Regions from separate parts of the Streptomyces sp. NPDC026538 genome, predicted to be linked through region 2. Evidence: riboswitches for the same ligand, from Rfam matches in the RefSeq annotation. Region 2 holds a riboswitch; each other region holds the start of a gene.
What was found. A riboswitch is a leader RNA that binds a small molecule or an ion and turns the genes downstream of it on or off. The one in region 2 is predicted to bind S-adenosylmethionine.

Region 1 (7,213 bases), on a different contig from region 2:
CCTGACGCTGTTCTTCCACCCGTCGATGAACGAGGTGGTGTACCACGGCAGCTACGTCCCGCTCCAGGGACAGATGATGTCCGAGGCGTTCAACTCGACCCTGCACATCTCCTTCGACGTGCGCGGTGGTCTGCTCATCCGGCAGATCCACCACTGGGCCGCGCTGATCTTCCTCGCCGGCATGTTCGTGCACATGATGCGCGTGTTCTTCACCGGCGCGTTCCGCAAGCCGCGTGAGATCAACTGGCTGTTCGGCTTCCTGCTGTTCGTCCTCGGCATGTTCACCGGCTTCACCGGTTACTCGCTCCCGGACGACCTGCTCTCCGGCACCGGTGTCCGCTTCACCGAGGGTGCGATCCTGTCGATGCCGATCGTCGGCTCGTACATCTCGTTCTTCCTCTTCGGCGGGCAGTTCCCCGGCCACGACTTCGTCGCCCGGTTCTACTCGATCCACATCCTGCTGCTGCCGGGCATCATGCTCGGCCTGGTGGTGGGCCACCTGATCCTGGTCTTCTACCACAAGCACACGCAGTTCGCGGGTCCCGGAAAGTCCGAGAAGAACGTCGTCGGCATGCCGCTGCTGCCGGTCTACATGGCCAAGGCCGGAGGCTTCTTCTTCCTGGTCTTCGGTGTCATCGCGGTCATCGCGGCGACCACCCAGATCAACCCGATCTGGGCCATGGGCCCCTACCGTCCGGACCAGGTGTCCACCGGCGCCCAGCCCGACTGGTACATGGGCTTCGCCGAGGGTCTGATCCGTTACATGCCGGGCTGGGAGATCAACTTCTGGGGCCACACCCTGGTCCTGGGCGTCTTCATCCCGCTGGTCCTGTTCGGTGTGGTGCTGGGCGCGATCGCGCTCTACCCGTTCATCGAGTCCTGGGTCACCGGCGACAAGAGCGAGCACCACATCCTGGACCGGCCGCGCAACGCCCCGACCCGCACCGGCTTCGGTGTCGCCTGGGTGACCGTGTACATGATCGGCCTGGTCGGTGGTGGCAACGACCTCTTCGCCACCCACTTCCACCTGTCGATCAACGACGTGACCTGGTTCGTCCGGATCTTCTTCTTCGCCGGACCGGTGATCGCGTTCCTCGTCACCAAGCGGATCTGCCTCGGCCTGCAGCGCCGGGACCGCGAGAAGGTGCTGCACGGTCGTGAGACCGGCATCATCAAGCGGCTGCCGCACGGTGAGTTCATCGAGGTGCACGAGCCGCTCAGCCAGGAGCAGCTGCACACCCTCACGGCCCACCACCAGTACGAGCCGGCCGAGATCGGCGCGGCGGTGGACGAGAACGGTGTCGAGCGCAAGATCAAGGGCTCCGAGAAGCTCCGCGCCAAGCTGAGCAGCGCCTACTACGGCGAGGACAACCAGATCCCGAAGCCCACCGTCGAGGAGTACAAGGAGATCACGAGCGGCCACGGCCACCACTGATCGACCGCGTCGCCACGCCACGGTCGAAGGGCCCCCGTCCGGTGTACGGATGGGGGCCCTTCGCCGTGCCCGGGGCTGGATAGGGTAGGCCTGACACCGTTTTTTGCCGGTACGACGATCAGGAGCGGCCTTATGAGCGCTGTGACCCCCGCTGGAGGCGACATCGCGGCGGGCCGTTCCTGGCCCGAGGTGCTGAACGCGCTGCTCTACGGCCAGGACCAGAGCGCGGACGCGACGGCCTGGGCGATGGACCAGATCATGCGCGGCCAGGCGACCGACGCCCAGATCGCCGGCTTCGTCGTCGCCCTGCGGGCCAAGGGCGAGACGGTGGACGAGATCAACGGCCTGGTCCGCACGATGTACGCGCACGCCAACGTCATCGAGGTACCGGGCCGCACGGTCGACATCGTCGGCACCGGCGGTGACGGCGCCAAAACGGTGAACATCTCCACGATGTCGGCGCTGGTGGTGGCCGGCACCGGGGCGAAGGTCGTCAAGCACGGCAACCGGGCCGCGTCCTCCGCGTCCGGCGCCTCGGACGTGCTGGAGAAGCTCGGCGTCAACCTCGACCTGACCCCGCGGCGGGTGGCCGAGGTCGCCGAGGAGGCCGGCATCACCTTCTGCTTCGCCGTCAAGTTCCACCCGGCGCTGCGCCATGCCGGCGCGGCCCGCGGCCAGCTGGGCATCCGCACGGTGTTCAACATCCTCGGCCCGCTGACCAACCCCGCGCAGGTGCGGTCCCAGGCGGTCGGCGTCGCGGACCCGCGCATGGCACCGGTCGTCGCGGGCGTCTTCGCCGAGCGCGGCAACTCCTCCCTGGTCTTCCGCGGCGACGACGGCCTCGACGAACTGACGACCACCGCCACGTCCCACGTCTGGATCGTCCGCGACGGCAAGGTCACCGAGGAGACCTTCGACCCGCGGGACGCCGGCATCGAGCTGGTCCCGGTGGAGGCGCTGCGCGGCGGCGACCCGTCGTACAACGCGGAGGTCGCGCGCCGGCTGCTGGACGGCGAGACGGGCCCGGTCCGTGACGCGGTCCTGCTGAACTCGGCGGCGGCCCTGGTGGCCCTGGACCCGGGCACCGGAACGCTCGCCGAGCAGATCCGTGCCGGCATGGACAAGGCCGCGGAGTCGATCGACTCGGGCGCGGCCAAGCGGGTGCTGGAGCGCTGGGCGGCGGCCACCAACCGGTAGGCGCCCAACGGAAGAGAGCATGTGGCGCCGGCGCCCTCGGCAGTCCGTCATCCGGACAGGAGTTGCGCGCCGGCGATCACCTCATCTAGTTTTCCACTCAGGTCATGAGTGACAGTCATGAGGCCCCGGCCGACTGTCCGGCAACCCTCCGTCCGTGGCGGGGTGCCCCGGGTGAAGACCAGGCCGTAGGCAGCGAGGTCTGCGGCAAGCGCGGATCCCTCACGCTCTTCTGAATGAGCAAAGCCCAGGGATCCTGGTCATCGAGGGAGTCCCCCGTGAGCAAGCGAATGCGCTAGGGCGTCGAGCCCCCACTTCCGCGCACCCTTTTCCCTTTCTTCCTTCCTCTCACGGGAGTTCCGCCATGTCCGTCTCCACCGCCGCCTCCGCCCAGTCGGTTTGTGCTCCCCTGCCCGTTCTGGGGCGGGATGTCATCGTCCCGCTCGTCACCGGTGGCGAGGTCACCTACGCCGCCCTCGACTACGCGGCCAGCGCCCCCGCCCTCCAGCGTGTCTGGGACGACGTGGCCGCGTACGCGCCCTACTACGGCAGCGTCCACCGCGGCGCCGGCTACCTCTCCCAGCTCTCCACGGACCTCTTCGAGAACGCCCGCCGGACCGTCGCCGAGTTCCTCGACTGCCGTGAGGACGACCAGCTGGTCTTCACCCGCTCGACCACGGACTCCCTGAACCTCCTGGCCCGCGCCCTCCCGGCCGGCTGCCAGGTCTTCGTCTTCGAGACCGAGCACCACGCGAGCCTGCTGCCCTGGCAGGACGCCCGGGTCAGCTACCTCGACGCCCCGCGCACCCCGCGCCAGGCCGTGGAGACCCTGGAGAAGGCCCTCGCCGACCGTGACCCGCACGGCCCGGCCCTGGTCTGCGTCACCGGCGCCTCGAACGTCACCGGCGAGCTGTGGCCGGTCCGTGAGCTGGCCGCCGCCGCGCACGCGCACGGCGCCCGGATCGTCCTGGACGCGGCCCAGCTGGCCCCGCACCACCCGGTGAGCGTCCGCGAGCTGGACGTCGACTGGATCGCCTTCTCCGGCCACAAGCTGTACGCCCCCTTCGGCTCCGGCGTCCTGGCCGGCCGCGCCGACTGGCTGCGGGCGGCCGAGCCGTACCTCGCGGGCGGCGGCGCCAGCCGCAAGGTCACCCGGCGCGCGGACGGGGGAGTGGCCGTGGAGTGGCACGACAGCGCTGCGCGGCACGAGGCGGGCTCCCCGAACGTCATCGGCGCCTACTCGATCGCCGCCGCCTGCAAGGCGCTGACCGAGGCGGGCTTCGACACGCTGGTCGCCCGCGAGCGGCACCTGATCGCCAAGGTCCGGGAGGGCCTCGCCGAGGTGCCCGAGGTCCGTGTCCTGTCCCTCTTCGGCGACGACGCCCCCCGCGTGGGCGTGCTCTCCTTCGTGGTCGAGGGCTGGAACAGCTCCCACTTCGCCGCCGCCCTCTCCGCCGAGTACGGCATCGGCGTCCGCGACGGCCTCTTCTGCGCCCACCCGCTGGTCAGGACCCTGCTGGGCTCCGACCCCCAGACCCAGGGCGAGTGCGGGGCGCCGGAGGCGGCACCGGGCGAGAAGTCCCTCAACGCGATCCGGGTGAGCTTCGGGGCGGGGACGCCCGACGAGCACGTGGAGCGCTTCGCGAACGCCGTGAAGGAACTGGTTGCCCACGGCGCCAAGTGGACGTACCGCACGGAAGAAGGCCGCTGCGTCCCGGCGGTGTGATCAGCGCCCCGCAAGGGGCGCGGGGAACTGCGCGACCAGCCACGACGGACCCGCAGACGACCGCGGTGCGGGCCGGTGGGGGCTGAGCGCGCAGTTCCCCGCGCCCCTGACGGGGCGCTTGGGTGAACGGCGTCCGCTAGCTGTCCAGGCCGATGGCGAACGCGGCCTCCAGGTCGTGCTGGGAGTACGTGCGGAACGCGACGTGCGTGTCCGTGCCCTCCACGCCCTGGATCTTGCTGATCCGGCCCGGGATCACCTCGGCCAGATCCTCGTGCTCGCGCACCCGGACCATGGCGATCAGGTCGTACGTACCGGTGACGGAGAAGACCTCGCTGACGCTGTCCAGCGCGGCGATCTGTTCCGCGATCTCGGGGATCCGGTCCACGCTGGTCTTGATGAGGACGATCGCGGTGATCACGGCTGGTTCTCTCCCTCGGGTGCCGGAGCTGGGGCGGCCTTCACTTTAGTCCCACGGCCGTACCGCACCCACGCGTAGCCGACGCCGAGTCCGAAGCCGACCAGGTGGGCGAGGTAGGCCACGCCGGGGCCGGAGGGGGCCTGGTTCAGGGCGACCCACTGCAGGGCCGCCCAGAAGGGGAGCACCACCCAGGCCGGGAACCGCAGCGGAAGGAAGAAGAGGAACGGCAGAAGACTGGTCACGCGGGCGTTGGGGAACAGGTACAGGAACGCTCCGAGGACCGCCGAGATCGCCCCGGACGCCCCCACCAGCGACTGCTGGGACGTGGCGTTGGCGGCCGCGTAGCCGAGCAATGCGAGGTAGCCGCAGCCGATGTAGAAGAGGGTGAACTCGACGCGGCCCATCCGTTCCTCGGTCATCGCCCCGAAGACGAAGAGGAAGAGCATGTTGCCGAGCAGGTGCACCCAGCTGCCGTGGATGAACAGCGCCGTGGCCGGGGTGAGCACCTCCCGCGCCGGACCGTCGAACAGGTCGGCGGGGACCACCCCCCAGCGCCGGAAGTACGCGCGCTGGGCGGCCGCCAGGGCGTCCCCGGTGCCGTAGGACGGGGTGAAGCCGGACGCCGGGCCGAGCACGAAGATCAGGCAGCACACGGCGATCAGGGTGTACGTCATGGGCGCCGACGTCCCCCTCAGGCTCCGCAGCGTCCGGCCGGCCGTCGTGTTCCAGTTGCCGATCATGGACATAGAGCATGACGTAACGGGATGCACTGGTGCAGATCGCCTCGCCGCCCTGGACGGGGCGGCGTCGAGTACTCGCCAGGCCGTAGGGTAACGAGCCACACGCGTCGGGACGGCGCGTCACGGACACTAGAAGGAAGCGAACAGTCACGATGACGGTTCCCCTGCCGACCGCCACGACGCGGTGGCGCTGCACCCTCTGTGGCAACCTCACGAGGTTCGACGTGACCCGCTCGTCGAAGGTCGTGGAGTACGTGCACCTCGACCTGGCCGGTGAGCCCAAGGTCGAGGAGCGCGAGGTGGTCAGTGAGACCATCGAGTCGGTGCGCTGCCGCTGGTGCAACGCGGTGGACCAGGTGGAACTCGTGGACAGGCCGGGTGCCGACTCCTGAGACCGGGAGGCGGCCCCGCACAGGTGATGGGGTGTGACGGATGGTGGAGACCACAGGCGGGGGGCCGGGCGACGGCACCGCCGAGGTGCTTGACCGTCCGTTGCCCGACGGCGTGCGACGGCGTGTCGTGCAGATCGTGTCGGACGGCTTCGGCGGCCTGACCGTCGCCGAACTGCCGGCTCAACTGCGGCAGTACGCCCGGTTCGCCCCGAACCGGCGGGCCAAGTTCGCCGGCAACGCCATGGCGACCGCGCTGGAGACGGACACCCTTTTCCGGCAGCGGATCGGGGAGAAGCTCAGAGAGGCCCAGCCGGAACTCGCCGGCGCCCTCGACTCCGGCTCACCTCCCCCGGCCGCGGACCCGCTCGATGTGGCGGCCGCGGCCTACGTACTGCGCCCCACGGGCTGGGTGAAGCTGGTGGCGGCGGCCGGCGAGGAGGCCCAGCGGGCCGACGCCGAGCGCGCCGACGAGGAGAGCCGGGCCGAACTGGAGCGGCTGCGCGAGGAGCTGGACCGGGCCCGGGCGCAGACCCGTGCCGACACGGAGCGGCTGCGCGCCGAGCTGGACGCGGCGAAGAAGGAAGCGGAATCGCTTCACCGCAAGCTGCGCGCGGCCCTCAGTGACGTCAAGCGGGGTCAGGCCGCGCTGCGCAAGCTGCAGGGCGAGATGGAGTCGGTGCGCACCGAGGGGCAGGCCCAGGTGTCCGCCGCCGAGAGCGAGGGCCGGCGTCTCAAGGGCCGGCTCGGCGAGGTCGAGGCAGCCCTGGAGGCCAGCCGCCGGGCCGCCCGCGAGGGACGCAGCGTCGAGGACATGAGAGTGCGGCTGCTGCTCGACACCGTCCTGGACGCGGCCCAGGGGCTGCGCCGCGAACTGGCGCTGCCGCCGGTGTCGGTGCGGCCCGCCGAGACCGTGGACGCGGTCGAACCGGGACGAATGACCCCGAAGGACATCGCGGCCCGGGCGCTCTCCGAGAACGACCCGGCCATTCTCAACCAGCTGCTCGCCCTGCCCCAGGCGCACTTGGTCGTCGACGGCTACAACGTGACCAAGACCGGCTATCCGCAGATGCCGTTGGAGAAGCAGCGGCTGCGGCTGCTCGGGCAGCTCTCCCAGCTCGCCGCGCAGACCGGCGCCGAGGTCACCTGTGTCTTCGACGGCGCCGAACTGGCCGCCCCGGTGCTGCTCGCACCGCCGCGCGGGGTCAGGGTCCTCTTCTCCAAGCCAGGTGTCACCGCGGACGAGCTGATCCGCCAGCTGGTGCGCGCCGAGCCGCCGGGCCGTCCGGTGATCGTCGCCTCGACCGACCG
Region 2 (7,213 bases):
GACAGGTCTCACATTGCGGAAACGTGGAACTTCTCCTGGCGGGATGACGCGCGTCGGCCCGGCTGTTGTTCGAGAGACAGAACGCGCAGCTGGAGGGATCCGACATGACCGTTCAGGACGTCGACCGGGTGAGCTTCGTACAGGACTGGGAGGAGTGGCACCGGCAGAAGGAGGCGGTGCTGGCCGGCCCGCACGGGTTCCTCGCGATCACCGGTCTCCACTGGCTCGGCGACGAGCCCACCCGGTTCGAGGACGCGCCCGGTGCCTGGTCGAGCACCGCCGCCGGTGTGGTCGTCGCATTGGACGAGGGCGAGGAGGTTACCGTCGACGGGCAGGCCGTACGCGGCCGCCACGACTTCGGCGTCCTCCCCGAACGTGCCAGTGTGTACGTCGGCTGGGGCGACGCGGTGATCGAGGTCGCCAAGCGCGGCGGACACGACATCGTGCGGCCCCGCCACCCCGGCAACGCGCTGCGGACGGCGTTCACCGGGACACCTGCCTACGATCCCGACCCGCGCTGGGTGCTCTCCGGCCGCTTCCTGCCCTTCGGTACCCCGCGCCCGGTGACCGTGGGTGCCGCCGTCGAGGGTCTGGAGCACGTGTACGACTCCCCCGGCGAGGTCGAGTTCGAACTGGACGGCGCCGTGCACCGGCTCACCGCGTTCAACGGCGGGACGCCGGGAGCCCTGATGGTGCTGTTCACCGACAAGACCTCCGGCGTGACCACGTACGCGGCCAACCGCTCCCTCCGGATCGCCGCCCCCGACGCCGAGGGCAGGGTGACGATCGACTTCAACCGCGCCGCCAACCTGCCCTGCGCCTACACGGACCTGGCCACCTGCCCGCTGCCGCCGGCCGAGAACCGGCTGCCGGTCGCGATCGAGACGGGCGAGAAGCTCCCGCTGGAGCGCGGCGGCCGCCGCTGACGGAACCGCACGTCTCGCTGGCCCCCCGCCGCCGTAGCCGTGCTCCTCGGCCGGCGGCGGGGGCTGTCTGCGGGTGCCGGCCGCCTCGATCCCGCGGTCGTCTCTCGTCAGGTGCGCTGTTGCTCCGTGAGCGCCTTGGTGAAGTGTGTGACGGGGCGCTCCACCCGTTCCCCGTCGAGGGTGATGTCGACGGCCTCGTTGTAGAAGGCGAGGAGCCCCTGGACCGCGCCGACCGCGGGCAGCGGGTCCGGATAGCTCCAGACAACGTTGGGCGGGACGTCGGCCTCGCCGCGCCACGACCAGTACTCGGCGGTGCCCTTGTAGGGGCAGCCGGTGTGGTGGTCGGTGGCTTCGAGCAGGTCGAGGCGGACGTCCTCGCGCGGGACGTAGTAGCGGGTGGGCAGGCCGGTCTCGAAGAGCAGAACCGGCCGGCGGGTGTCCGCGACGACCGTGCCGGCGATCTCGACCACCAGGTGACGGCTGCTGGGGATGGCGTCCACCCGTTTGTGCGGGTCACGGGGGTGGATGAAGATCTCTTCCTCCTCCTCGTACCAGTGGTCCAGGCCCCGTCCGACGCGCCGGAACCACTCGAAGGCGATGTGGCCGGCCAGGTCGGCGGCCGGGAAGGTCCAGGCGGCGTTCTCCAGCAGCTCGCCGTCGACGTGGAGGTCGTAGAAGATCCACGAGCCGGTGTGGGTGCCGGCCGGGGGGTTCTTCGCGGGTCGGAGCAGGTCCTCGCGGACCTCCGCGCGCGGGAACGCGTACAGCGGTACGGGCACACCGGGCTCCCAGACGAGGACGGGATGGCGGCTGTCCACGATGGTGACGTCACCCTTACGGCCCCGCACCCAGCGCTCGCTCGGCTCCCACAGGAGCCCCTCGGGCGTGGTCCGCACGGCCTGCGCGGTGGGGAATGTGGTCATGACCGGCTCTCCTTCGGCTTGCTCACGCGGTGACTTCGGCGACGTGGGGGCGGTTCTCCCGCCAGGCGGCGAGCTGCTCGGGGCGGCCGAAGACCCGCAGGTACTCCTCGACGTTGCCACTCGCACGCTCCCACGCGTCCACCATGCGTCCCGGCACGTGACACGATCCCGTCTTCTCGAACAGGGCGCCGGTTGCGGCATTGACGTACGACAAAACCGATCCGTACGATCGCCAACGGCATTGAGTGTCAGCGTCAAGCCCTGGCTCGCTGACCGGCAACCCTCCCCCGCGGTGGGGTGCTCCAGGTGAAAGCCCGGCGGGGTCACCGACGACTCCCGCAAGCGCGTGGCCCCGTGACCGGGGCCGGAGACGAGGAGGGACCGGCATGCGACACAGCGATGACCCGGCTGCCTCCCCCGCCGACGCCACGGCGTACTCCCGGCTCTCGCGTCGGCGCCACATCGATCTGAAGCGCTCGACCAGCTGCCTCTGTCGGGTCTGACCGGCCCGCCTGCCGCCGGCTGACCCTCGTCACCGGCCCCGGCCCCTTCGCGCCGCCTTTCCCCCGCCACCGGTCCCCGGTGTCGTCCACCTGCCTCCGTTTGTCCTCCGTCTGCACAGCGCTTCCCCCGGCCGGCGCCGATCCGGCCGGGGCCGCACGCCTCTGCACGCCCTTGCACGGCCGTGCCTCGCGCCCCGAAGCCCGGCACCCCGTGCCGGGTGACACGAGTAGGAGAAAGCCCTCCGTGACTGCACTTGCGGATTTCAGACCCTCCCGATGGGCGCCCCTGGCCGCGCTCCTGACCACCAGCGTCCTGCTGACCGCGTGCGGTTCGGGCGACGACGGTTCCGGCGGCGGAAGCGGCCAGGCGAAGTCCGGCGGCACCCTGACCTTCGCGGTGGGATCCGACGCCGGTTGCGTGGATCCGCAGCAGGTCGGAAGCAACGACACCATCTACTCGGTGCGCCAGATCGTGGACTCCCTGACCGACCAGGACCCGAAGACCGGCAAGATCGTGCCGTGGCTCGCCAAGAGCTGGGACATCAGCGGCGACGCGACGACGTTCACGTTCCATCTGCGGCCGGGGGTCACCTTCAGCGACGGCTCGAAGCTGACCGCCCAGGTGGTCAAGGACAACTTCGACGCGGTGCCGGACCTCGGCGCCCTGGGCACCCTCGCGGAGGGCTACCTGAGCGGTGTCAAAAGCACCACCGTGGTCGACCCGCTCACCGTCAAGGTGTCCTTCAAGCAGCCCAACGCCCAATTCCTGCAGGCGACTTCGACCCACTCGCTGGGGATCGAGTCGTCGGCGAGCGTGAAGAGGTCCCCGCAGCAGAAGTGCAGTGACGGTGTGGTCGGCTCCGGGCCGTTCGTGCTGAAGCAGTACGTGCAGAACCAGTCGGTCACCCTGGCCAGGCGGGCCGGGTACGACTGGGGTTCCTCGCTGTGGTCGAAGAAGGGCGAGGCGTACCTGGACAAGCTGGTGTTCAAGGTCGTACCCGAGGCCGGGGTGCGAGCCGGCAGTCTGCAGTCCGGTCAGGTGGACGTGATCAGCAGCGTCGGCAAGGCCAACGAGGCGGCGCTCAAGGGCGGCCAGGTCGCCCTCCAGAGCCGGGCCAACCCCGGCGTGGTGTTCGGTCTGGGACTCAACAACTCGCGGCCCCTGCTGAAGGACACGAAGCTGCGCCAGGCGATCCTGGCCGCCGTCGACCGGAAGCAGATCGCCGACACCGTCTTCCCGACCGGCACCCAGCCGGCGACCAGCATCCTGGCGCACACCACGCCCGACTACACCGACCTCTCCACCGACCTCGCCTTCGACGCGGCCAAGGCCAAGTCCCTCCTGGATCAGGCCGGTTGGCAGGGCGGCGGCGACGGCGTCCGCACCAAGGACGGCAAGAAGCTGAGCCTGACCATCACCTGGTTCCCGAACGCGGCCACCAACCAGCCCGCGCTGGAGCTGGTCCAGCAGCAGCTCAAGGCCGTCGGGATCGACGTGGTGCTCAAGCAGCTCCCGGTCACCCAGTTCGCCACCACGCTCCAGTCGGGTGACTTCGACGTGGTGTGGGGGAACACGACCCGCGCCGACCCGGACATCCTGCGCGGCTCCTTCTCCACCCAGCTGGGCAACTTCTACCACCTGCCCGCCAGTTCGCTGGACACGGCGCTGTCCGCACAGGCCGCGACCACGGACACCGCGAAGCGCAGGCAACTGGTGACGGAGGCACAGCGGTTGATCGTGCGGAACGCGTACAACGTGCCGGTGGTGGAGCTCCAGACCCAGCTGGGCGTCGCGAACAAGGTGCACGACCTCGCATTCGACTCGGGCAGCCGCGTCCAGCTGCACGACACCTGGATCGGCTAGCGGATGCGACGCTATGTGATCAAACGGCTGGCGCAGGCGGTCGGGGTGCTGTGGGCGGCCTACACGGTGTCCTTCCTGGTGCTGGACTTCCTGCCCGGCGACCCGGTCTCCGCGATGGCCGGGGCGGGAGTGGACTCGGGGGAGGTCGACCCGGCCCAACTCGCCAGGCTGCGTCACGAGTACGGCTTCGACAAGCCCGTGCTGGTGCAGTACGCGGAGTATCTGGGCCGGGCGGTGCGCGGGGACTTCGGCGACGCGGTCTCCACCGGCCGCCCGGTGACCTCCACGCTGGCCGACGCGCTGCCGCAGACGCTCCAGCTGACCGGTGCCGCGCTGCTGCTGGCGGTGGTGCTCGGCGGCGGCCTCGCGGTGGTGGCCACGTACACCTCGCAGCGGTGGCTGCGGCAGCTGCTGCTGTCGCTGCCGCCGCTGGGGGTGTCGGTCCCGACGTTCTGGGTGGGTCTGCTGCTGGTCGAGGTGTTCTCGTTCCGGCTGCACTGGTTCCCGGCGTTCGGCAACGACGGGCTGCGCGGCCTGGATCTGCCGGCCCTGACGCTGGCGATCCCGACCGGCGCGCAGGTCGCCCAGGTGCTGGCCAAGAGCCTGCTGACCGCGCTGGACCAGGCCTATGTGGAGACCGCGCGGGCCAAGGGCGCCGGCCGGTGGCGGGTGCATCTGCGGCACGCGCTGCGCAACGCCTCGCTGCCGGCGCTGACGGTCGTCGGCCTGCTGGTCGGGCAGCTGATCGCCGGTTCGGTGGTGGTCGAGACGGTGTTCTCCCGGGACGGTCTGGGCCGGGTGACCGCGGCGGCGGTCACCACCCAGGACATCCCGCTGGTCCAGGGGGTGGTGGTGTTCGGCGCGCTGATCTTCGTGGCGACGAACCTGCTCGTCGACCTCGTCTATCCGCTGCTGGACCCGCGGATCGTGGTGGCCTCGGACAGAAGGGCGAGCTTCGCATGAGTCAGAGCCTTGTCGACGACCAGGCCGAGGCCGCCCTCGGCCTCGCCCGGCCGGTCGAGACGGGACCTCCCGCGGAACCCGGACGGCCCGCCGACATCCGCCGGGTGCTCCGGTTCCTGCTGCGCCGCCCCGGTCTGCTGGTGTCCGCCGTCGTCCTCGTGCTGGTGGTGCTGGCCGCCTTCTGGCCGGATCTGTTCACCTCGCAGGACCCGCTGAAGGGGGTGCCGTCCCAGAACTTCCGCGGCCCGAGCGGCAGTCACTGGTTCGGCACGGACGAACTGGGCCGCGACGTCTTCTCCCGCGTGGTGCACGGCGCCCAGCTCTCCCTCAAGGCCACGCTGATCGCGGTCCTGGTCGCGTTCGTCGTCGGCGGGCTGCTCGGCGTGGTCGCCGGGTTCGTGGGCCGCTGGGTGGACGACGTTCTGATGCGCTTCGTCGACGTCCTCCTCTCCATCCCCGCGCTGTTCCTGTCGCTGGCCCTGGTCACCGCGCTCGGGTACGGGACGGTGAAGGTGGCGGTCGCGGTCGGCATCGCCAGCGTCGCCTCCTTCGCCCGGGTGGCGCGGGCCGAGGTGCTGCGGGTGCGGCAGGCGGTGTACGTCGAGGCGTCCCGGTCCTGCGGGACCCGCTGGTACTCGGTCCTCGGCCGGCACGTCCTGCCCAACGCCGCGGGGCCGGTGATCGTCCTGGCCACCCTGGACTTCGGCTCCTCGATCCTGGCCGTGTCGGCGCTGAGCTTCCTCGGCTACGGCGCGCCGCCGCCCGCCCCGGAGTGGGGGACGTTGATCTCCGACGGCCGCAACTACCTGGCCAACGCCTGGTGGCTGACCGCACTGCCCGGGCTGGCGATCGCCGCGACCGTGCTGGCCACCAACCGCATCGCCAGGGCGCTGGACGGCGAATGGGCGCGGCAGCGATGACCGACGACGCGCCTGAGAACGGTGACGCACGCGAGAACGGTGAGAACGTGACCACACCACTCCTGGAGATCCGCGGCCTGTCCGTGTCGTACCGCACCCGGGGCGGCACGGTCCCGGCCGTACGGGGCGTGGACCTCGACGTATGGCCCGGGCAGGTGACCGCCGTGGTCGGCGAGTCCGGCTCCGGGAAGAGCACCACCGCGCACGCCGTCACCCGGCTGCTGGCGGCGAACGGCACCATCGACGCCGGCACGGTCCGCTTCGGCCGGCACGACCTGGCGACGCTGTCGGAGGCGGAGCTGCGTACCGTGCGGGGCGCGCAGATCGGGCTGGTCCCGCAGGATCCGACGGTCTCGCTCAACCCGGTCGAGCGGATCGGTGACCAGGTCGCCGAGGTGCTGCGCATCCACGGCCTGGCGACCCGCCGGGCGGCGGCGGCCGAGGCGGTCGCCGTCCTTGACCGGGCCGGGCTGCCCGACGCGGCCGTCCGGGCCCGGCAGTACCCGCACGAGCTCTCCGGTGGCATGCGGCAGCGGGCCCTGATCGCCGTCGCGATCGCCGCGAAGCCCCGGCTGATCATCGCCGACGAGCCGACCAGCGCGCTCGACGTCACCGTGCAGCGGGTCATCCTCGACCATCTCCAACACCTCACCGAGGAGTCGGGCACCGCGATCCTGCTCGTCACCCACGACCTCGGGGTGGCCGCCGACCGGGCCCGGCGTCTCGTGGTCATGTCCCAGGGCAGGGTGGTCGAGGCGGGCGAGACCCGGGCCGTCCTCGCCGACCCGCGGCACGAGTACACCCGGCGGCTGCTGGCCGCCGCCCCGAGCCTGACCACGGCCCGCCCCCGCACCCCGGTATCCGCCGTCCCGGCCGACACGGCGGTCCCCCTGGTCGAGACACGCAACCTGGTCAAGGAGTTCAGGCTGCCGCGCGCCGACGGCGAGGCCCGGACCCTGCGTGCGGTCGACGACGTCAGTCTCACCCTGCGGCGCGGGCAGACCCTCGCCCTGGTCGGGGAGTCGGGCTCGGGCAAGTCCACGACGGCCCGGCTGGTGCTGCGCCTGGCCGAGGCGACCTCCGGGCAGGTGCTGTTCGACGGCACCGACGTCAC
Region 3 (7,213 bases), on a different contig from region 2:
GCACCCCCTGTCGAACAGGGGGTGCCGCCCTCGGTCAGGACGAGCGATCGGCCGGAGGTCGATCAGAAGTCCATGTCACCGCCCGGCATGCCGCCCGGAGCGGCCGCGGCGGCCTTCTCCGGCTTGTCGGCGATGACGGCCTCGGTGGTGAGGAACAGCGCGGCGATGGAGGCGGCGTTCTGCAGGGCAGAGCGGGTCACCTTCGCCGGGTCGATGATGCCCTCGGCGATCATGTCGACGTACTCGCCGGTCGCGGCGTTCAGGCCGTGGCCGACCTGAAGGTTGCGCACCTTCTCGACGACGACGCCACCCTCGAGACCACCGTTGACGGCGATCTGCTTGAGCGGGGCCTCCAGGGCGAGCTTCACGGCGTTGGCGCCGGTCGCCTCGTCACCCTCGAGCTCCAGCTTCTCGAACACCTGGGAGGCCTGGAGCAGGGCCACGCCACCACCGGCGACGATGCCCTCCTCGACGGCCGCCTTCGCGTTGCGAACGGCGTCCTCGATGCGGTGCTTGCGCTCCTTGAGCTCGACCTCGGTCGCGGCACCGGCCTTGATGACGGCGACGCCACCGGCGAGCTTGGCCAGGCGCTCCTGGAGCTTCTCGCGGTCGTAGTCCGAGTCGGACTGCTCGATCTCGGCGCGGATCTGGTTGACCCGGCCCTGGACCTGCTCGGTGGAGCCGGCGCCGTCGACGATGGTGGTCTCGTCCTTGGTGATGACCACCTTGCGGGCGCGGCCCAGCAGGTCGAGGGTCGTGTTCTCCAGCTTGAGACCGACCTCCTCGGAGATGACCTCGCCGCCGGTGAGGATGGCGATGTCGTTCAGCATCGCCTTGCGGCGGTCGCCGAAGCCCGGGGCCTTGACCGCGACGGACTTGAAGGTGCCGCGGATCTTGTTGACGACCAGGGTCGACAGGGCCTCGCCCTCGACGTCCTCGGCGATGATCAGCAGCGGCTTGCCCGACTGCATGACCTTCTCCAGGAGCGGGAGCAGGTCCTTGACGGAGCCGATCTTCGAGTTGGCGATCAGGATGTACGGGTCGTCCAGGGACGCCTCCATACGCTCCATGTCGGTGGCGAAGTACGCCGAGATGTAGCCCTTGTCGAAGCGCATACCCTCGGTGAGCTCCAGCTCCAGACCGAAGGTCTGGGACTCCTCGACGGTGATGACGCCTTCCTTGCCGACCTTGTCCATGGCCTCGGCGATGAGCTCGCCGATCTGGGTGTCGGCGGCGGAGATGGAGGCCGTGGAGGCGATCTGCTCCTTGGTCTCGACGTCCTTCGCCTGCTCCAGGAGGGCACCGGAGACGGCCTCGACGGCCTTCTCGATACCGCGCTTCAGGGCCATCGGGTTGGCGCCGGCGGCCACGTTGCGCAGGCCTTCCTTGACCAGGGCCTGGGCGAGCACGGTCGCGGTGGTCGTACCGTCACCGGCGACGTCGTCCGTCTTCTTGGCGACTTCCTTGACCAGCTCGGCGCCGATCTTCTCGTACGGGTCCTCCAGCTCGATCTCCTTGGCGATGGACACACCATCGTTGGTGATCGTGGGGGCGCCCCACTTCTTCTCAAGGACGACGTTGCGGCCCTTGGGGCCGAGGGTGACCTTGACGGCGTCGGCGAGCTGGTTCATACCGCGCTCAAGGCCGCGCCGCGCCTCCTCGTCGAACGCGATGATCTTGGCCATGTGAAGTGGTCCCTCCAGGACTGGGGGTGAGTCTTCGGACCGCGCCCGCGCCCGCGACGGACGGCTCGCCGACCCGTGGGTTCCTTGCCCCACCCGGCCTGCGGGCCTCACCGACCCGGTCCATTTTTGTCACTCTCACCTTCAGAGTGCTAACGCCAATGATTAGCACTCGCCCATGCCGAGTGCAAGCGCCTCCGGGAGACTGGGCCGCGCCAGGGCCGCGCGCGGGGCGGCGCGCCGGGCCGCCCCGCGGTGGTGCGCCGGGCCGCCCGCGGTGGTGCGCCGGCCCACTCGTCCCGCGCATGCCAAAGGGCTCGTAACCCATGACTCCCCATGGGATACGAGCCCTCCGACAATGAAAGAAGAACGACGCTGTCAGTCGGCGCGTGCTTCAGCTGGTCGCGAGCCGGACCATGTCCGCCTGCGGCCCCTTCTGGCCCTGCGAGATCTCGAAATCGACCCGCTGACCTTCCTCCAGGGTGCGGTAGCCGTCCATCTGAATCGCACTGTAGTGGACGAAAACATCCGCACCACCGTCGACCGCGATGAAGCCGTACCCCTTCTCCGCGTTGAACCACTTGACGGTGCCCTGAGCCATGCCTAACTCCCCTATTACTGGCCCTTGCACAGATCCACACTTCGCGGATCCGGGTCAGACCTCACCCCCCAATGGTTGGGGGCGTGCGCCGGAACGCGTCGACCGCGGCTGAATGTATCTGTCCAACTGCCGTCTGCAACAGGTCAATCGGACGAGAATTCTGGACGGGAAGGGTCCGGAATATAGCAAGAATTCGGCCGAATTCAGGGCAAGTCGGGCCCCATAAAAGCCGCGAAAGCCGCATATAACCCGCACACTTTGGCTACTTCTTGGCGGGTCAGCGGTGTCGAATACGGGGCTCCCGACCTGGAGATCGGGACCGCGTTCCCCAACTGTACCGCGCTCAACCACACAGAATTGCCCCCTCCGCTTCTCTCACGGAGGGGGCAATCGAATGAACAGTGGGTGATCGGCGTTACCAAAGGTAATGTTCGGTCATTCGATCAGCCTGTCAGCAGGTCAGCCGCCGGCCACGGCCGGGATGATGGAGACGCCCGCACCGTCCGGGGTCGCCGTCTGAAGTCCCTGCTCGAACCGCACGTCGTCGTCATTGACGTACACATTCACGAACCGGCGCAGCTTGCCCTCGTCGTCGAGAACACGGGCGGCGATCCCGGTGTGGTTCTTCTCCAGGTCGGAGATGACCTCGCCGAGGGTGCCGCCTTCGGCGCTGACTTCGGCCTGACCACCGGTGTAGGTGCGCAGGATGGTGGGGATGCGAACGGTGACGCTCACGTTTGAACCTCCGATCGGGGCAACGCCCTGGTTTCTTACAGCTGGCTCAGGCGAGCCCGGCCTCGCGGAAAGACTCGAGATTCGGGCGAATGGTCGCCGTGAGCCCGGTCCCCGCCACGGCGTCCAGCGTCTTCAGTCCATCACCCGTGTTGAGTACGACGATCGACTTCGCCGGATCGATCAGCCCATTCTCGATGAGCTTCCTGGTGACTCCGAGCGTCACCCCGCCCGCGGTCTCCGCGAAGATTCCCTCGGTCCGCGCGAGCAGCTTGATCGCGTCGACGACCTGCTCGTCGGTGACGTCCTCCACCGCACCGCCGGTACGACGCGCGATGTCCAGGACGTACGGCCCGTCGGCAGGGTTGCCGATGGCCAGCGACTTGGCGATGGTGTTCGGCTTCTGCGGCCGCACCACGTCGTGGCCCGCCTTGTAGGCCACCGACACCGGTGAGCACCCCTCGGCCTGCGCGCCGAAGATCTTGTACGGCCTGTCCTCGACGAGCCCGAGCTTGATCAGCTCCTGCAGCCCCTTGTCGATCTTCGTGAGCTGCGAGCCGGAGGCGATCGGGACGACCAGCTGGTCCGGGATCCGCCAGCCGAGCTGCTCGCAGATCTCGTACGCCAGGGTCTTGGAGCCCTCCGCGTAGTACGGCCGCAGGTTGACGTTGACGAAGCCCCAGCCCTCGCCGGCCGAGTCGCCGATCAGCTCGGAGCAGAAACGGTTCACGTCGTCGTAGTTGCCCTCGATGCCGACGAGCTCGCCGCCGTAGATCGCGGCCATGACGATCTTGCCCTGCTCCAGGTCGTGCGGGATGAACACGCAGGAGCGGAAGCCGGCCCGGGCGGCGGCGGCGCCGACCGCGCCGGCCAGGTTGCCGGTGGAGGAGCAGGAGAGCGTGGTGTAGCCGAAGGCGCGCGCGGCCTCGACGGCCTGGGCGACGACCCGGTCCTTGAAGGAGTGCGTCGGGTTGCCGGAGTCGTCCTTGACGTACAGGCCGCCGGTGACGCCCAGCTCCTTCGCCAGGTTGTCGGCCTGGACGAGCTTGGTCCAGCCCGGGTTGATGTTCGGCTTGGTCGCCACGTCCGCGGGGACGGGCAGCAGCGGCGCGTAACGCCAGATGTTCGCGGGACCCGCTTCGATCCGCTTCCGCAGCTCCTCGGTGTCGTAGCCCGAGAAGTCGTACGCGATTTCGAGCGGGCCGAAACACTCCTCGCAGGCGAACACCGGGCCGAGCGGCACGCGGTGGCCGCACTCGCGGCAGCTCAGGGCAGTGGCGGGACCGAGATCGACGGTCGTGGAGTCGGTGGTGGTCGCAGCAGTCTGCACAGCCATGTGAGGCGAGGCCCTTTCTCCTCATCTTCCTCACGACGCATCTCGCCGTGAGACGGATTTGGCACCTTCCCTAGCCGGGAGCCTCGCGAGTGATCGACAGTGATCAGCGATCCACGAGTAACCGACTGGAGGGTTGCCGGGGCTTCATCGGGCCGTATCCCTCTGCCCCTCTGGATGAGCGGTATGCGGTTGTCAACGACCGGTGACCCCAGGACATGCGATGGTCATCGGCGTTGTTCAAGACTGTAACCGAAGGCCAGGACAGTTGAGAGTGTCGTCCGAACCGCGAGATGGATCACACCTCGCAGTGTGATCGTGACAGTGAGGAGCCGCTGACTGTGCTGGAAGAAGTCGAGCGCTGGCTGGCCACCCGCTCCTGGTCCATGAACGACCGCCCGCTGCACCGGATACTCGCCGCCAAGCAGCGCACCGGGCAGTCCGTCTCCGTGGTGCTGCCCGCGCTCAACGAGGAGGCGACCGTCGGCGACATCGTCGCGATCATCCGTCACGACCTGATGCGGCAGGCGCCGCTCGTCGACGAGCTCGTGGTCGTCGATTCCGGCTCCACCGACCGTACGGCGGCGGTGGCCGCGGCGGCCGGCGCCCGGGTCGTGCACCGCGACACGATCCTGCCGCGCATCCCCGCCGTCCCCGGCAAGGGCGAGGTCCTCTGGCGCTCCCTCCTCGTCACCACCGGGGACATCGTCTGCTTCATCGACGCCGACCTACGTGACTTCTCCTCCGACTTCGTCACCGGGATCGTCGGCCCGCTGCTGACCGACCCGGACGTGGACCTGGTCAAGGCGATGTACGACCGCCCGCTCGCCGGATCGGCCGGACAGGGCGGCCGGGTCACCGAACTGATGGCCCGCCCGCTGCTGAACATGCACTGGCCGCAGCTGGCCGGGTTCGTCCAGCCGCTCGGCGGCGAGTACGCGGCCCGCCGCTCGCTCCTCGAACAGCTCCCCTTCCCGGTCGGCTACGGCGTGGAGCTGGGCATGCTGGTCGACGCCCTGCACCTGGTGGGCCTGGACGCCCTCGCCCAGGTCGACGTGGGGGTCCGCAAACACCGTCACCAGGACGGCCAGGCCCTCGGCCGGATGTCCGCCGCGATCTACCGCACGGCCCAGCTGCGGCTGGCCCGCGGCCACCTGATCCGCCCCTCCCTCACCCAGTTCGAACGGGGTGAGGACGGCTTCGAACCGCGCACCTACTCCGTGGACACCGAGGAACGGCCGCCGATGGCGGAGATCGCCGAGTACGCCGAGCGCCGGGTGGCGTGACTTCGTCGTACGGCCGTATACGGCGGCGCGTCGGGCGTAGCCGTACGTTTGAGCGTTTCCGGGCCGGGCTAGGTTGTGGCGTATGGCTTTCACCGGCGGTGCTGAGGTGCTGGTCGCGTCCAACCGCGGCCCGGTTTCGTATGTAGTGGGCGAAGGCGGTGCCCTGCACGCCAGACGCGGCGGCGGCGGGCTGGTCTCGGGGCTGTCGGCGATCGGGCCGGACGCGAACGCGGTGTGGGTGTGCGCGGCGCTGAGCGACGGCGACCGGGAGGCGGTGCGGCGGGCCGAGGGCGGCCGGCTGCCGGCCGGGGACACCGGCGGACAGCAGGTCCGGATGCTCGACATCGATCCGGACGTGTTCTCGGACGCGTACAACGGCATCGCGAACTCGATGCTCTGGTTCGTCCACCACATGCTCTACCAGACCCCGCTGGAGCCGATCTTCGACGCGGAGTTCCGGCGGCAGTGGGCGTCGTACCAGGCCTACAACCAGGCGTTCGCGGAGGCGCTGGCGCAGGAGGCGGGCCAGGGCGCGGTGGTGGTCATCCAGGACTACCACCTGGCGCTGGCCCCACGGATGCTGCGCCGGCTGCGGCCGGATCTCCGCATCGGCCATTTCTCCCACACCCCGTGGGCACCGCCGGACTACTTCCGGCTGCTCCCCGACGACATCGCGGCGGAGCTGCTGAGCGGGATCCTGGGCGCCGATCACGCGGCGTTCCTGACCCGGCGGTGGGCGGACGCGTTCGTGGCCTGCTGTCATGCGGTGCTGGGCCCGGGGATCCCGACGGCCGGGGAGACCCGGATCGGGGTGCACGGGCTGGGGGCCGACGCGGAGTTCCTGCGGAAGCGGTCCCACGAGCCGGACGTGGACGAGCGGATGCGGGCGCTGCGCGAGGAGATCGGGGAGGGCCGCAGGACGATCGTCCGGGTGGACCGGACCGAGCTGTCGAAGAACATCGTGCGGGGGATGCTGGCGTACCGGCAGCTGCTCGACGACCACCCCGAGTGGCGGGAGCGGGTGGTGCATGTCGCGTTCGCGTACCCGTCGCGGCAGGACCTCGCGGTGTACCGCGACTACACGGCCGAGGTGCAGCGGGTCGCGGACGACATCAACGCGGCGTACGGGACGGCGGGTTGGACGCCGGTGGTGCTGCATGTGAAGGACGACTTCGCGAGGTCGCTGGCGGCCTACCGGCTGGCCGACGTGGCCCTGGTGAACCCGATCCGGGACGGCATGAACCTGGTCGCCAAGGAGATCCCGGTGGTCTCGGACGAGGGGTGCGTGCTGGTGCTGTCGCGGGAGGCGGGGGCGTACGAGGAGCTGGGCGAGGACGCCATCGTCGTGAACCCGTATGACATCGGAGGGACGGCCCGCGCCCTGCACGAGGCGCTGAGTCTGCCGGGGGCGGAGCGGGCGGAGCGGTGCAAGCGGCTGGCCGCGGCGGCTACGGCGTTGCCGCCGGCGGCCTGGTTTCTTGAGCAGTTGGGGGCACTGCGGGAATGAGGGGCATGCGCGGGCCCGGTGGGGGCTTGCCGCGCAGTTCCCCGCGCCCCTTACGGGGCGCTCAGCTCAGCC
Region 4 (7,213 bases), on a different contig from region 2:
AGGGCGGGGGTCGCCGACGGGGACGCGGGCGAGTGCTCGCCGGCGGGCGAGACGGACACGGCCTCGGGGCCCCCGCTCTCGTCCGTGCAGGCCGCCGTGGCGAGCAGGATCCCCGTCGCCAGGGCCGAGACGAGAACACGCACGGGTCGGGACGGACGGATCATCGCGACTGCCTCCTCGGGAACGCGGTACGTCGCTCCGCGGGGGCAGCGGTGCTGCGTCACTGCGCGGGCAACGGCGGTACGTCCCTCCACGCCACCATCCGGCACGGGCGCCGACCACCCGCGCGTGCCATCCGGGTGAGCGTCATGATCCGGGAACCGTGATCCGCACCTTCCGGCTGCCGCAGCGCGGGCACACCGCGTCGGTGAGCGGCGACCGCACGGCCCGGCCGGCCTCGTCGACGTACTCCTGGGTGCTCCGCAGGTCCGGGTCGGCGATCGGGTCGGTGAAGAACACCGCCTGGAAGGTGGCCTCCCAGACCTCGCCGCACCGCCCGCAGGCGAACACGAAGGTCTCGGGCACGGCGCCGGGCACGGGCCCGGGACCCGGGGGCTCGCTCATCGCATCCGGCTCCTGTCACTCGGCCTGCGCCTCCAGCGGACATCCCCTGGCGCCCCGCGGCAAGCCGGGCCGGCCGTCCCAGGCGTGGACGCCCCCTTGACGGCACGCGGAGGCCGATCGACACTCCAGGTGGGAATCCTAGTGAAAAGGTAGGGAAAGATGGGTCGGCTGCGCACGGTCACCGGCAGACAGCGCCGAGGGAACCGCACGCCCTGCCCCGTTCCGCTGCTCACCTCCCGCCTGCACATCGACCTGCAGCGCGTGTGCAGCGCCATCAGCCGCACCGGCTGAGCACCCTCCGCCGGCCGTACCCGCCGCCGGCCGTACCCGCCGCCCGGCCATGACCGGCCGGGCGCCCGTAGCCGGCCGCACCCGCCGAACGCCCACCCACCGAGCGTCCGGCCCTCGGGCGCCCGCCCACCGAGCGCCCACCCACCGACGAACGCTTCCGCCGCGCGTACGTCCGCGCGCCTCTACCCCCGGGGAGACGCATGTCCATCACTCCGCTCGCCGCCGTTCCGTCCGTCCGCACCGGCCCCGCCTTCCGCGGGCGCATCGGCCGGGACGCCCGCAGCGGGCACTACGCCGTGCCGCGCCGCTACCGGCTCCACCTCGCCACCGCCTGTCCCGACGGCCTCCGCATCGCCGTCGGCCACAGCCTGCTGGCCCTCGACGACTGTTGTCCGGTCACCTTCCTGGCCGCCGTCCCGGACTGTTCCGACGGCAGCCACTCGGCGCTGCGCCCGCTGTACGAGGCGAGTGCCCACCACTACTCGGGTCCGGCCCTCGCGCCGGTGCTCAGTGACGACTGGTCAGGCCGGATCGTCAGCACGCACAGCCGGGACATCCTGCGCGACCTGGACCGCCACTTCGGCGACGGCGGCGTCCGGCTGTACCCGTGCGGTGCCGAGGCCGAGATCGAGGAGGTCGAGCGGCTCTGCGCGGAGGACATCGAACAGGCGGCACAGCACGCCGGCCGGGAGGGCGGCGACCCGGAGGCGCTCGAGACGCTGCTGGCCGCCCTGGACGAGCTGGAGCACCGCCTGACCGGCACCGAGTTCCTGGTCGGCGGGCAACTCACGGCCGCGGACGTCGAGTTGTGGGTGTCCCTGGTGCAACTCGACACCGTGCACCGCAACCACCTGGACGCCGCCGCCGTGCACGCCATCGCCGGCCACCCGGTGCTGTGGGCCTACGCCCGCCGGCTGGCCGCCCACCCGGCCTTCGGCGCCCATCTGGACCTCGACGGCATCGCCCGCCGCCACCACGGCCGTTGCCAGGGCCTGGAGGCCGCCGGCGCGGCCGTCCAGATCCTGGACTGGGCGGGCCATGCGGCGGACGCTCCCGGCGCTTCACGCAGGTGAGAGCGTTCCGAACCGTTTCGCCAGTCGGACAGGCGTTGACATTCGTTCGGACGGCTGCCTAACTTACGGACCAGAACGGTCAAGAGCGTCAGCATCAAGCCCTGGCTTGCTGACCGGCAACCCTCGCACCGCGGTGGGGTGCCCCAGGTGACGACCGGACCGGATGACGATGTTCGGTAAGCGCGAGGCCCCCAGGGGCCGCCACAACAGTGACAGGTGACGGGACATGTACGCAGCTTCCAGGTCGGCCGAGGGCCGCACCCCGGGCTGCGTACAGCCGTATCCGAGCCCGCTGGTCGCCGACCGCGCCGTCGACCTGCTCCGCGTCAACAGCGCCCTGTGTAGCGCGTGTACCGCACCGGGCCGCGCCCGCTGTCGGGTCTGACCAGGCCTTTCCGCCTCGCCCGCAGCGCGGCTCCCGCAGCCTCGCGTCCCAGCGTCCTCGTCGAAGCACCGGCCGCCCCGGTGTGAAGCCGTCCGCCCCATCCCGTGTCCCGCGCGCCCCCGCGCACCTGTGCCGTGTCCCGACGCGGTGCGGTGCCGCGGCCCCGGCTGTGTGATCCGGGGTGTCCGACTCCGCCGGAGCCCGCCATGAGTGAACCCCCAGGCGTCCTGTCCGTGGCCGAGGCGCCACCGCCCACTGACGCACCGTCAAAATCTCTGAAAAGCCAGCGAGTTCAGCCACTGCGCCGACCCGGCCGGTGGATCGCCACCGCCGTCGTCCTGGTGCTCGTCGCGCAGTTCGTGCACGGACTGGCCAGCAACCCCTTCTACCAGTGGGACCGCTTCCGCTACTGGTTCCTGCGCCCCACCATCCTCGACGGGCTCGTCGTCACCCTCGAAGTCGCCGCGCTCAGCGCCGTACTTGGCCTGCTCGGCGGCGTCGTACTCGCCCTCGCGAGGCTTTCCGGCAGTCCGGTGCTGCGGGCGGTCAGCTGGACCTACACCTGGCTGTTCCGCTCGATCCCGCTGATCGTCCTGCTGATCTTCCTCTACAACTTCTCCGCCCTCTACAAGACGCTCAGCCTGGGTGTTCCCTTCGGTCCGTCCTTCGTCACCTTCGACGAGTCGAAGCTCGCCACCGACATGGCCATCGCCGTGATCGGCCTCAGCCTCAACGAGGCGGCCTACGCCTCCGAGGTGGTGCGCGGCGGCATCCTCTCCGTCGACCAGGGCCAGCACGAGGCGGCCGCCGCGCTCGGCCTGCCCAAGGGCTACCAGTTCACCCGGATCGTCTTCCCGCAGGCCCTGCGCTCCATCGTGCCGAATTACGTCAACCAGCTCATCGGCCTGATCAAGAGCACGTCCCTGGTGTTCTACGTCTCGCTGCTCGACCTCTTCGGCTCGGTGCAGTCCATGGGCAGCACCTACCCCGGTGACATCGTGCCGCTGCTGCTCGTCGCCACCGTCTGGTACCTGATCCTGACCAGCGCCGTCTCCGTGGTGCAGTACTACGTCGAGCGGTACTTCGCCCGCGGCGCCACCCGCACGCTGCCGCCGACCCCCCTCCAAAGACTCCGCACCGGCCTGGCCGGCCTGCGGGAACGGATACGCCGGGAGGCCGCCGTATGACCACCGCACCGGAGAAGGCGCCGGACATCGCGCCGGCCGCCCTGGAGATCCACGACGTCCACAAGTCGTACGGCGCCCACCGCGTCCTCGACGGCATCGACCTGACCGTCCGTCCCGGCGAGGTCACCGTCGTCCTCGGCCCGTCCGGCTCCGGAAAGTCCACGCTGCTCCGGGTCGTCAACCACCTGGAGAAGCCCGAGTCCGGCTACGTCAGCGTCGGCGGCGAGCTGATCGGTGTCAAACGCCACGGCGACGGTCTCAAGGAACTGAGCGAACGCGCCATCCTGGCCCAGCGCAGCCGGATCGGTTTCGTCTTCCAGAACTTCAACCTGTTCCCGCACCTGACGGTCCTCGACAACGTCGCGGCCGCCCCCGTCGCCACCGGAAAGCTGACCAGGCCGGAGGCCCAGCGGCTGGCCAAGGAACTCCTCGAACGGGTCGGCCTCGGCGAGCGCGTCGGCGCCTATCCACGCCAGCTCTCGGGCGGTCAGCAGCAGCGCGTCGCCATCGCCCGCGCCCTCGCGCTGCGCCCCGGGATCATCCTGTTCGACGAGCCGACCTCCGCGCTCGACCCCGAACTGGTCGGCGAGGTCCTCGCGGTCATCAAGGACCTGGCGTCCAGCGGCACCACCCTGGTGATCGTCACCCACGAGATCGGCTTCGCCCGCGAGGTCGCCGACCGGATCGTCTTCATCGACGGCGGAAAGATCGTCGAACAGGGCCCGCCCGCCGAGATCCTCGACCATCCGCGGCACGAACGGACCCGGGACTTCCTGCGCAAGGTCCTCTGAACGGCCTCCCCCCTTCATTTCCCGCTCGACCTCTCACCTTTCGCTCGAACACGAAGGACAGCCATGCCCACGCTCCTCTCCCGACGCAGCCTGATCCGCGGCCTCACCACGGCGACCGCCGTCGCGACCCTCGCCACCGGGCTCGCCGCCTGCGGGGGCGACAGCGACGCGGCCACCACGACCGGCAGCGCCAAGAGCGGCGAGGTCGTCATCGGACAGGTCTCCAACGGCGCCGCCCAGCAGACCACCATCAAGGTCTCCGAGGTCAAGTCCATCAGCGCCGAACTGCCCGCCGCCGTCCGCAAGAGCGGCAAGCTCGTCATCGGCGAGGGCGCCCTGCCCGCCGGGTTCCCGCCGCTGGCCTACGTGGGCGGCGACCAGAAGACCCTCACCGGTTCCGAACCCGATTTGGCCCGGCTGGTCGCCGCGGTCTTCGGCCTCACACCCGAGGTGAAGAACTTCACCTGGGAGAACATGTTCGTCGGCATCGACAGCGGCAAGGTCGACGTGGCCCTCTCCAACATCACCGACACCGAGGAGCGGAAGAAGAAGTACGAGTTCGCCTCCTACCGGCAGGACAACCTCGCCTTCACCGTTCCGAAGAAGAGCACCTGGAACTTCGGCGGGAACTACGAGAACCTCGCCGGCAAGACCGTCTCCGTCAGCGCCGGCACCAACCAGGAGAAGATCCTCCTGGAGTGGAAGGCCAAGCTGGCCAAGGAGGGCAAGAAGCTCGCGGTCAAGTACTACCAGGACAGCAACAGCGTCTACCTGGCCCTCAACAGCGGCAAGATCGACGCCTACCTCGGCCCCAACCCCGGCATCGCGTACCACAACAGGCAGACCGCGAACACGCCCAACGCCACCCGCACCGCGGGCACCTACTCCGGCGCGGGCGGCAGCCTCCAGGGCCTGATCGCGGCCACCGCGAAGAAGGACAGCGGCCTCGCCAAGCCGCTCGCCGACGCCATCAACTACCTGATCGAGAACGGCCAGTACGCCGAGTGGCTCAAGGCCTACAACCTCTCCAACGAGGCCGTCGCCAAGTCCGAGGTCAACCCGCCCGGACTGCCGCTCGACAACTCCTGACCAACCGTCAATATGCACCCCTGCAGCACCCGCAAGGCGAGAAAGGACCCCGCCTCCGTGACCCTCCAGACCGACCGCCACGGAAGCGGGGCCCCGCTCGCACCCGATACGTCCCCGCTCGACAACGCCGTCCGGTCGGCCCTCACCGGCCCGCACGCCCACCTCGCGAAGCGAAGCGAGATGGGCGTGCGGGCCGAAGGCCGGGGGAGGGTCGCCCGGGCGGCCCGTCACCCCGACGACGTCTACGCCTATGCCGCCCTCGCCGACGCCACCGACCCGGACGCCCGGGTCGACCTGCGCACGCTCGTCGGCCCGGGAACGACCGTGAAGATCAGGCCGGTCGAGCAGGCACCGCCCGGCTGGACGGGGATCAGCACCGTCCGCACCGACCCGGAGCGCCGGGGCCGGGGTCTTGCCACCCGCCTCGTCCGCGCGGTCGCCGCCGGGATCCGGGAGCGCGGCGACACCCCGTTCCCGCACGCGGCCCCGGGCAACGCGAACGCGATCCGGCTCTACGAGTCGATCGGCTTCACCGAGCGGCTGCGCGGCCGCACCCTGCTGCCGCGCGGCCCGGGAACAACCACCGAACCCGGTCTGTTGTGACTCACGACGAGATGTACGCGGAGCAGGCGGGGAGGTGCGGGACGTGACACGTGTCCTCAGCCCCAGCCGCCGTACCGTCCTGCACTCCCGGCCGCACATCGACCTCCAGCGCGTGGCCGGCGCGCTCTGTTGTTCCTGACCAGTCGTCCCCGCAGCGCCCCCTCTCCGGCGCGCCCTCGTACGGACCTTCAGGAAGGCACCCCTGTGTCCTCATCTCCCGCTTCCCCTCTGCACCTCGCCGTCGCCCTGGACGGTACCGGCTGGCACCCCGCGTCCTGGCGCGAGCCGGTCGCCCGCCCCCGCGACCTGTTCACCGCCGGATACTGGGCCGGTCTGGTCGCCGAGGCCGAGCGCGGTCTCCTCGACTTCGTCACCATCGAGGACGGCCTCGGCCTGCAGTCCTCGCACTACGGCGAACTGGACGGCCGCACCGACCAGGTCCGCGGCCGGCTGGACGCCGTCCTGATCGCGTCCCGGATCGCGCCGTTGTCCCGCCACATCGGCCTGGTGCCGACGGTGATCGCCACCCACACCGAGCCGTTCCACATCTCCAAGGCGATCGCCACCCTCGACTACGTCAGCACCGGCCGCGCCGGCCTTCGGGTGCAGATCTCCGCCCGCCCGCACGAGGCCGACCACTTCGGCCGCCGTACCTTCCCGCCGATCGACCTCGCACAGCTGCGGTCGCCGGCCGGACAGCAGCGGCTCGCCGAGCACTTCGACGAGGCCGCCGACCACGTCGAGGCCGTACGCCGGCTCTGGGACAGCTGGGAGGACGACGCCGAGATCCGGGACGCGGCCACCGGCCGCTTCATCGACCGCGACAAGCTGCACTACATCGACTTCGAAGGCCGGCACTTCAGCGTCAAGGGCCCCTCCATCACCCCGCGGCCGCCGCAGGGCCAGCCGCTCGTCACCGCCCTCGGCCACCAGACCGTCCCCTACCGGCTGATCGCCCGGCAGGCCGACGTCGGCTACGTCACCCCGCGGGACGGCGCCGACGCCCGCGCCATCGTCGCCGAGATCCGCGCCGAGCAGGAGACCGCCGGCCGGGCCGACGACATCGTGCACGTCTTCGGTGACCTCGTGGTCTTCCTGGACGACGACCAGGCCGCGGCCGCCGCCCGCAAGGAACGCCTCGACGCCCTCGACGGCTCCCCCTTCACCAGCGACGCCCGGATCTTCACCGGAACGGCGGCCGAACTCGCCGACCTTCTGGAGGAGTTCGCC

Region 1: linked by a shared signal. The riboswitch ahead of ACZ4N4_RS02070 (aminotransferase class V-fold PLP-dependent enzyme) and the one ahead of ACZ4N4_RS26300 (putative leader peptide) in region 2 are both predicted to bind S-adenosylmethionine.
Region 3: linked by a shared signal. The riboswitch ahead of thrC (threonine synthase) and the one ahead of ACZ4N4_RS26300 (putative leader peptide) in region 2 are both predicted to bind S-adenosylmethionine.
Region 4: linked by a shared signal. The riboswitch ahead of ACZ4N4_RS19415 (amino acid ABC transporter permease) and the one ahead of ACZ4N4_RS26300 (putative leader peptide) in region 2 are both predicted to bind S-adenosylmethionine.

Annotation. Positions count from the first base shown of each region.
Region 1 covers NZ_JBVHQG010000001.1:443,838-451,050, reverse strand. Annotated here, with positions in the region: gene qcrB (cytochrome bc1 complex cytochrome b subunit) at 1-1,435, shown strand, start outside; gene trpD (anthranilate phosphoribosyltransferase) at 1,568-2,632, shown strand; SAM riboswitch class IV at 2,733-2,849, shown strand; gene ACZ4N4_RS02070 (aminotransferase class V-fold PLP-dependent enzyme) at 2,994-4,355, shown strand; gene ACZ4N4_RS02065 (Lrp/AsnC family transcriptional regulator) at 4,492-4,773, opposite strand; gene ACZ4N4_RS02060 (rhomboid family intramembrane serine protease) at 4,770-5,513, opposite strand; gene ACZ4N4_RS02055 (hypothetical protein) at 5,666-5,905, shown strand; gene ACZ4N4_RS02050 (NYN domain-containing protein) at 5,946-7,213, shown strand, end outside.
Region 2 covers NZ_JBVHQG010000006.1:589,734-596,946, forward strand. Annotated here, with positions in the region: gene ACZ4N4_RS26285 (DUF1684 domain-containing protein) at 105-926, shown strand; gene ACZ4N4_RS26290 (DUF427 domain-containing protein) at 1,034-1,849, opposite strand; gene ACZ4N4_RS26295 (hypothetical protein) at 1,872-2,006, opposite strand; SAM riboswitch class IV at 2,087-2,200, shown strand; gene ACZ4N4_RS26300 (putative leader peptide) at 2,236-2,352, shown strand; gene ACZ4N4_RS26305 (ABC transporter substrate-binding protein) at 2,597-4,216, shown strand; gene ACZ4N4_RS26310 (ABC transporter permease) at 4,220-5,179, shown strand; gene ACZ4N4_RS26315 (ABC transporter permease) at 5,176-6,099, shown strand; gene ACZ4N4_RS26320 (dipeptide ABC transporter ATP-binding protein) at 6,081-7,213, shown strand, end outside.
Region 3 covers NZ_JBVHQG010000010.1:154,146-161,358, reverse strand. Annotated here, with positions in the region: gene groL (chaperonin GroEL) at 63-1,685, opposite strand; gene ACZ4N4_RS34225 (cold-shock protein) at 2,077-2,283, opposite strand; gene ACZ4N4_RS34220 (MoaD/ThiS family protein) at 2,743-3,018, opposite strand; gene thrC (threonine synthase) at 3,065-4,351, opposite strand; SAM riboswitch class I at 4,370-4,532, opposite strand; gene ACZ4N4_RS34210 (glucosyl-3-phosphoglycerate synthase) at 4,690-5,634, shown strand; gene ACZ4N4_RS34205 (alpha,alpha-trehalose-phosphate synthase (UDP-forming)) at 5,717-7,141, shown strand; gene otsB (trehalose-phosphatase) at 7,192-7,213, opposite strand, start outside.
Region 4 covers NZ_JBVHQG010000004.1:538,662-545,874, reverse strand. Annotated here, with positions in the region: gene ACZ4N4_RS19435 (hypothetical protein) at 1-164, opposite strand, end outside; gene ACZ4N4_RS19430 (hypothetical protein) at 307-564, opposite strand; gene ACZ4N4_RS19425 (putative leader peptide) at 724-855, shown strand; gene ACZ4N4_RS19420 (glutathione S-transferase C-terminal domain-containing protein) at 1,056-1,928, shown strand; SAM riboswitch class IV at 2,006-2,117, shown strand; gene ACZ4N4_RS19415 (amino acid ABC transporter permease) at 2,520-3,500, shown strand; gene ACZ4N4_RS19410 (amino acid ABC transporter ATP-binding protein) at 3,497-4,291, shown strand; gene ACZ4N4_RS19405 (transporter substrate-binding domain-containing protein) at 4,355-5,380, shown strand; gene ACZ4N4_RS19400 (GNAT family N-acetyltransferase) at 5,438-5,983, shown strand; gene ACZ4N4_RS19395 (putative leader peptide) at 6,027-6,122, shown strand; gene ACZ4N4_RS19390 (LLM class flavin-dependent oxidoreductase) at 6,188-7,213, shown strand, end outside.